DNA from 3 places in the uncultured Barnesiella sp. genome. Region 3 is predicted to be linked to each of the others. Evidence: riboswitches for the same ligand, from Rfam matches in the RefSeq annotation. Region 3 holds a riboswitch; each other region holds the start of a gene.
The links. A riboswitch is a leader RNA that binds a small molecule or an ion and turns the genes downstream of it on or off. The one in region 3 is predicted to bind cobalamin.
Positions count from the first base shown of each region.

Region 1: another riboswitch for cobalamin. It lies ahead of Q1K76_RS09375 (DUF5074 domain-containing protein); the one in region 3 lies ahead of Q1K76_RS09900 (leucine-rich repeat protein).
Region 2: another riboswitch for cobalamin. It lies ahead of Q1K76_RS07640 (anaerobic ribonucleoside triphosphate reductase); the one in region 3 lies ahead of Q1K76_RS09900 (leucine-rich repeat protein).

Region 1 is NZ_CAMMHD010000016.1:58,199-60,400, forward strand. It holds gene Q1K76_RS09370 (LamG-like jellyroll fold domain-containing protein) at 1-693, shown strand, start outside; cobalamin riboswitch at 919-1,115, shown strand; gene Q1K76_RS09375 (DUF5074 domain-containing protein) at 1,373-2,202, shown strand, end outside.
Region 2 is NZ_CAMMHD010000012.1:19,047-21,248, forward strand. It holds gene Q1K76_RS07640 (anaerobic ribonucleoside triphosphate reductase) at 1-1,047, opposite strand, end outside; cobalamin riboswitch at 1,100-1,308, opposite strand; gene queA (tRNA preQ1(34) S-adenosylmethionine ribosyltransferase-isomerase QueA) at 1,665-2,202, opposite strand, start outside.
Region 3 is NZ_CAMMHD010000018.1:24,204-26,405, reverse strand. It holds gene Q1K76_RS09905 (cell surface protein) at 1-851, shown strand, start outside; cobalamin riboswitch at 883-1,073, shown strand; gene Q1K76_RS09900 (leucine-rich repeat protein) at 1,218-2,202, shown strand, end outside.

The DNA of each region.
Region 1 (2,202 bases), on a different contig from region 3:
GCTGAGGACGGCTCGCTGTCGCAGAAACCTTATGAGGGGTTGACCGGGTTACGCACCACGACCACCTTTACCCGCACGGGGTTCGACCTGAACGGTACTCTCGACCTCTCGCCTGTGAGCGGACGCTCGGTCGAGATATGCGGCACATTCGAGGTGGGTGCCTCCGACTTCGGTTTCCACATCTTCAAGAGCGGCAGTGCCGAGGCCGTTGTTTCGTACACTCCGGCAACGGGTGAACTCGTGGCCGACTTCAGCGCCCTGCCTCGGTTGACCAACGACGCCGGCGTATACGACGGTGTCTATCGTTGCATCTTGCCCGAGCGTCCGGCCGTGGGGAGTGAGCTGAAGATAAATATCTTTATCGACCACTCCATCCTCGACATCTTCGTGAACGACAAGTGGGCTACCTCCATCCGTGTCTTCCCCACCGAAGCCGATGCCAACGGCATCGAAGCCTTTGCCTCGGCCACGACCCGGGTAAAGGAGCTGAATGCCTGGATACTCGAGGGGCAATCGGCGAGTTCGGGCATCGAGTCTGTGGTCTCCGACCGTGTGGATTCGGGAAGTGTCCGTGTCGATGTCTTCAATTTGCAAGGCATGAAGGTGCGGGCCAACGTACCTCGGGAGGTTGCTGCCGAGAATCTGCCGAACGGTTTCTACATTATCGGCGGCCAGAAGGTTCTGGTAAGATAAGTTTGGCAGTATAGAAAAAAATGGAGCCGGTGTAGGAGAGAACCGGCAAAACTTCTTCAGAGAAACTCATGAGCGCATACAGCCGCATCTCGGCTATATGCGCTCATGCTTTTTTTGTGGGGGGAGTGTGTTGTCAAGACCGCTGAGGATAAAGACTATAAGCTGCACCATATACAATCTGTTTGAAGTAGGAAGCAAAAAGTTATCTTTCTCCAGAAAAAAATACTAATTTTACAGCCGATTGGTTCCAAAAGGCCCGCCGGGCCTCGAGGATTAAAAGGGAATCGGGTGAAAATCCCGGACAGTCCCGCTGCTGTGAAGCTCCGCCAACCGCTCGAATTCTATACGCCACTGATTGCAATATCGGGAAGGCCTCGAGTGGGGAGTCAGTCAGAAGACCTGCCGTCAGTTTTTGTTTTTAATCGAGCCCGTGGACAGGACGGTTAAATGTACGACGTAAATGCTATATACTTTTTTCAGGCTTTTCGAGCCATTCATAACCCGTGTCGGGGTACTGTGTAAACCTGTTGGGGCATCTGCCCGGGAACAGGCAGGCACGACGCGTTGCCGTCTTGACAATATGGCAACGGCCGGGCTTGCCGTCTCTTCTCCAGCCCGGGACCTTGTTTTGCAAATTTTCAATAACCTGTTAAATAATAGATTTTTATCCAAAAGTAGAATGATGAAAGTAAGAAAGATGTGGGGCGTGCTGCTGGTAGCGGTAGCTCTGATTATGGGCAGTTGCTCGAAAGAGAGTGAAGAACCGATGCCCGACCCGAAGTTTGAGTGGACAACGGCTGTTGCAACCGATGTGCCGGTATTTGTGGTTCCCGATACCCAAGTAGAGATTGCCTATGCGGCAGAGCATGTGCAGTCGGTCAAGACCGAATCGCTGCCCGCCGGGTGGAGTGCAACGGTCGACCAGGATGCCCGGAAAATCGAAATCTCGGCCACGGCCGATGCCGAAACAAAAGCTACGCTCACCGTCACGGTAGCGGGCGCAGGCGGGAAGAACCTTTCGCAAAAGGTGGAGCTGTATTGCCTGAATGCCTTTGACGACCCGGCCGGGGTCTTTGTGCTCAACGAGGGGAACATGACTACCGAGAACGGCTCGCTCACCTGGATTTCGCCCGAGGGGTATGTGGTGGCCGATGCCTACAAGACGGTCAACGGTACCGAGCTGGGCAACGTGGCACAGGACATGGCGTTCTGTAACGGCAAGGTCTATATCATCTCGCAGAATGGCAACAAGAACCCCAACGGCATGGTGTTCGAAAACGACGGCATGCTGGTGGTGGCCGATGCCCACACCTTGAAGCGGACGGCCGCCTACACGAACGACGACCTGCAGGGGCTCGACTGGCCCACGCATATCGCCGTGCTCGACGAGCAGCATCTCTATATCCGCGACAACGCCGGTATCTACCGTTTCGACCCCACGGCCAAGTCGCTGACCTTCGTGACCGGTTCGGACGGTGCGCCGAAGAGCCGCTTCGTGACGATGGGAGG
Region 2 (2,202 bases), on a different contig from region 3:
CGAGGTATCGGTACCGTAGTTTATCGAACTGAAAACCACCTGGTTGCCACCCCGCGAGTGCATGGTGTTGAGGTTGTGCACCAATCCCTCCATGGCTTGGTGGGTATCCTTGCGGGTAGTCTCGTAGCTTTGTGTCCAGGCGGTGCGCAACTCATTGGCCGAGAGAGTCAGGCCCAGAGTCTGCAGGCGGTCGGCCAGTGCAGCCTGTTGCACCTCCGTATCGGCTATCGAGGCGACCGAGTCGGCTATCGCCTCTCGCAGCGACGGATGGTCGCTCTCGCCATGCAGGCGCAAGATGAAGTCGATGGCCGTCTCGAGATGTTTGCGGAAACTCTTCAGCACCCCCGGTGCCATGAAGTGGTCGAAAGCCGGGATGGCCTGCCCGCCGTGCTGCTCGTTCTGGTTGGTCTGGAACACGATAGTGGCCAGCGTGGCGTAGCTCTGTATCGACTGAGGCGTGCGCACGGTTCCGTTTTTGGTATGGAAACCGCGGTTGAAAATATCCTCCAGGTCGTACTGCACGCAGGTGGCCGTCTTGGTGGGATAGTAGTCGAGGTCGTGGATGTGAATGTCGCCCTCGCGGTGCGCCCGCCCGTAGCGCACCCCCACCAGATACTTGTAGGCGTAATCCTTGGTCACCTCCGAGGCGAAGGTCATCATCTGCCCGGCCGGCGTATGCGACGACATGTTGGCGTTGCTCAGGTTCACGTCGTTCTTCTCGACAGCCACGATGCCGTCCATCACCTGCTTCATCGAGGTGCGTTTCTCGCGCTCCTTGGTGCGCCACTCGCGATAGATGATGAAGCGCTTGGCCACCGAAGGGTTGCGCCGCATCAGATGGCGCTCGACCAGATCTTGAATCTCCTCGACCGAAATCTCGCTCTTGTCGATGGCGGCGGCCACCTCGCCGGCAATCTGTTTCACCGCAGTTTCGTCGTCGATACCATCGGCCCGATAGGCCTTGGCAATAGCCCGCTCGATTTTGGCAATCGAGAAACTCTCTTGGGCACCATCGCGCTTGGCAATGGTAATGCCTGCATAATCCATGTTGATAAGTTGTTTAGGGTTGGATACTGCGGACGTCTCCTCGAACGTCCTTTTGCTTCTCTCTCACTCCGGCAGGTCTTCTGGCTCTTCCCTGCCCCGATGACGCCTTCCCGACATTACAGAAACAGATTCTCGTCAGTGGCTCGTGTCACGGGACTTTCACAGGAATTACAGCAGCGGGACTGCTCGGGATTCTCACCCGATTCCCTTTTTATCGACACCATCGTACAACGGGGCCGAACCGGAATGCGGGTACAAAGTTACACAAATTCGCGATAACCAAACAACAAATTTCGAGACAAAAGTTTCCTTTTTCGGGAAACTTTTGAAAACCAGAATAGAAAAAAGTTTCCTGAAACCAGCAACGAATAGAGGCCCATACCAACTCCCATATGGAAACTATACTGCTATAAAACAGCAAAAAAGGCATCTATTCCATTGTTCAATCGGATATCCAATCGAATCAACCAAATTGTTATCTATTCCAGCAACATAATAAAAAAGGCGAGATAGTAATCTCTCTATAAGAGAGAGAACCTTGCCGCACCGTTTGTCCCCAAGGTGCAACAAGGTTCTCTGTATCTTCCGGGACAAGAGCGTCCCTGATATCTTACCAATTACAGAATGAGCATGGCGTCGCCATAGGCACCGAAACGATACCCCTCCTTGAGGGCAGCATCGTAGGCCTCGAGGACAATTTCATATCCGCCGAATGCCGCTACCATCATCAGCATGGTCGAAAGCGGCATGTGGAAGTTGGTCACCAGACTGGTGGCTACCGTAAAGTCGTAGGGCGGGAAAATGAACTTGTTGGTCCAGCCGTCGTAGGTCTTCATGTGGCCGCCGGTGCTGACCGCACTCTCGATACCCCGCATCACCGAGGTACCCACGGCGCACACCTTGTGGCCGCCATCCTTGGCGTGGTTGACGAGCTCGACGAGCTCGGGGGTCACAATCAGCTGCTCCGAGTCCATTTTGTGCTTGGTAAGGTCTTCGACATCGATTTCACGGAAGTTACCCAGGCCCGAATGGAGGGTGAGGAAGCCGTAGTCGATGCCCTTAATCTCCATGCGCTTCAACAGCTCACGGCTGAAGTGGAGCCCGGCAGCGGGAGTGACCACAGCCCCTTCGTGGCGAGCAAAGATATTTTGATAA
Region 3 (2,202 bases):
GGGTGCATGAGTATCGCCCGGCTCCGGGGCAGTTTGTCAACGAGCTGCCCGAGTATAGCGAGGGCGATACCGAGGAGACCATGCGGCAGAAGGCCGAGGACTGTCTGGCCTACAATGCCGGTACGATGGTGTCGCTGGGCGGTTACGGCGGTTATATCGTCGTGGGATTTGACCATACGATTGTCAACCGTCCCGGCGAATACGACTTCAAGGTCTTGGGCAATGCCTTCTACTCCACGGGCAAACCCACTGCCGCATCGGGCGGCAGCAGCGAGCCCGGTATCGTGATGGTATCGGTCGATGTCAACGGCAACGGCCTCCCCGATGACGAGTGGTACGAACTGGCCGGCAGTGAATATCACAAGGAAGAGACGGTGAAAAATTACGGAATCACCTATTACCGCCCCGACGAAAACAAGACTCCGGTGCCCGGTACCGATACCAGCGTGACCGACTCGACCTATGTGCGCTGGACCGACAACCAGGGCGGGACCGGCTACGTGTCGAAGGTCGTTTTCCACAAGCAATCCTATTACCCGCAGTGGCTCTCCGACGAGACGCTCACGTTCGAGGGCACCCGCTTGCCCGACAATGCCGTCGACGAGAGCGGCAACGGCTCTTACTATGTGCTCTATGCCTACGATTGGGGCTATGCCGACAACCACCCCAACGACAGCGAAAAGTCCAACTTCAAAATCGACTGGGCGGTCGATGCCGAGGGCAATCCCGTGCATTTGCAGGGCATCGACTTTATCAAGATCTATACCGGTGTCAATCAGTTCAACGGCTGGTTGGGCGAGTGCTCGACCGAGGTGGCCGGAGTGACCGATTTGCACATCGAGGAAAAGTAAGAAAAAGAGAGATAGAATAGTAAGAATAAAATAGCGTATAGTGCGCACCGGTTCGGCCCGTTGAAGGCCGATTAAAAGGGAATCGGGTGTGAGTCCCGAACAGTCCCGCTGCTGTGAACTCCATCGAAAAGGAGCCGAGAGACAAGTCACTGATCCGTGCGATTGGGAAGGCCTCGGCTGCCGGAGTGAGTCAGAAGACCTGCCGTGCGTATTGTCCCGATAGCTTGCGAGGTATGAGCTGTGGCAAAAAACGATTCCGGGCCGGCAGGCCGGAGGCGGTTCCATGGGCAGGGGTAAACCATATCTTGCAAGTATTGAAATGGCAAAAACGATTGTTCAATTTTAATACTTAAAGATTTAACCGAAATGAAAAAGATTTATGTTTTCATGCTTTTGCTGTTTGCGGTGATGCAGTTGCCGGCACAGATACTTGTGCAGGGGCGGCCGCACCCTACCGCCGTGCAGCAGGTATCGCCTCGGGCTATTGCCGATGGAACCTTCACGATGGAAATGATTGAAAACTGGACCGGCGAGGGCGCCAACCGGGCGGCTCTGGCGGTGCAGTGGAATGTCGACGGCGAGGAGAGTGCCCTGGTGTGGGGCTTCCGCTGGGACGGCGAGGCTACCGGCGCCACCATGATTACGGCCATTGCGGCAGCCGACCCGCGGTTTGTCATTGCCTCGGAGTCGGGCACGGCGTTCGGCAGCACGGTCTCGGGCTTAGGCTACGATGTGAACAAGAGCGGCGATTTTGCCATCGTCAAGGATGGTGAGGTGCGGCAGGCCAACGAGTTGGGATTGATACCCATGTCGGGCTACTCCTACGACGGGTGGAGCTGTACCGACCCCGAGGACTATTGGCAGTCGGGGTGGTATCAGGGCTACTGGTCGTACTGGACGAAGTCGGCCGATAGCGATTCGTGGTATTACAGCAACATGGGAATCTCGGGCCGTAAGCTCACCGACGGGTGTTGGGACGGTTGGAATTTCTCGGCCGGCATGCAGTCGTATGACTGGAAACCGCTGGCCGCTGCCGCCAAGAACGGGCTCACCGAACCCTCGATAAAGAGTCAGCCCGAGAGCCTGGTGGTGTCGCCGGGCGAGCCGGCCGCTTTTGTGCCGGTATTCCGGGGCGACAGCCTCACCTATCAGTGGTATAAGGACAAGGTCGCCATCGAAGGGGCCGTGAAGGCTGTCTACTCGATAGCGTCGGCTACGACGGCCGATGCCGGCAGCTACTATTGTGTGGCCGGAAACCGGCTGGGCTCGGTATCGACCGACCCGGTCACCCTCACCGTGGGCGAAAAGGCCGTGGTGGCCATTCCGGGCGAGGCTCCCCACACGGCAGTCA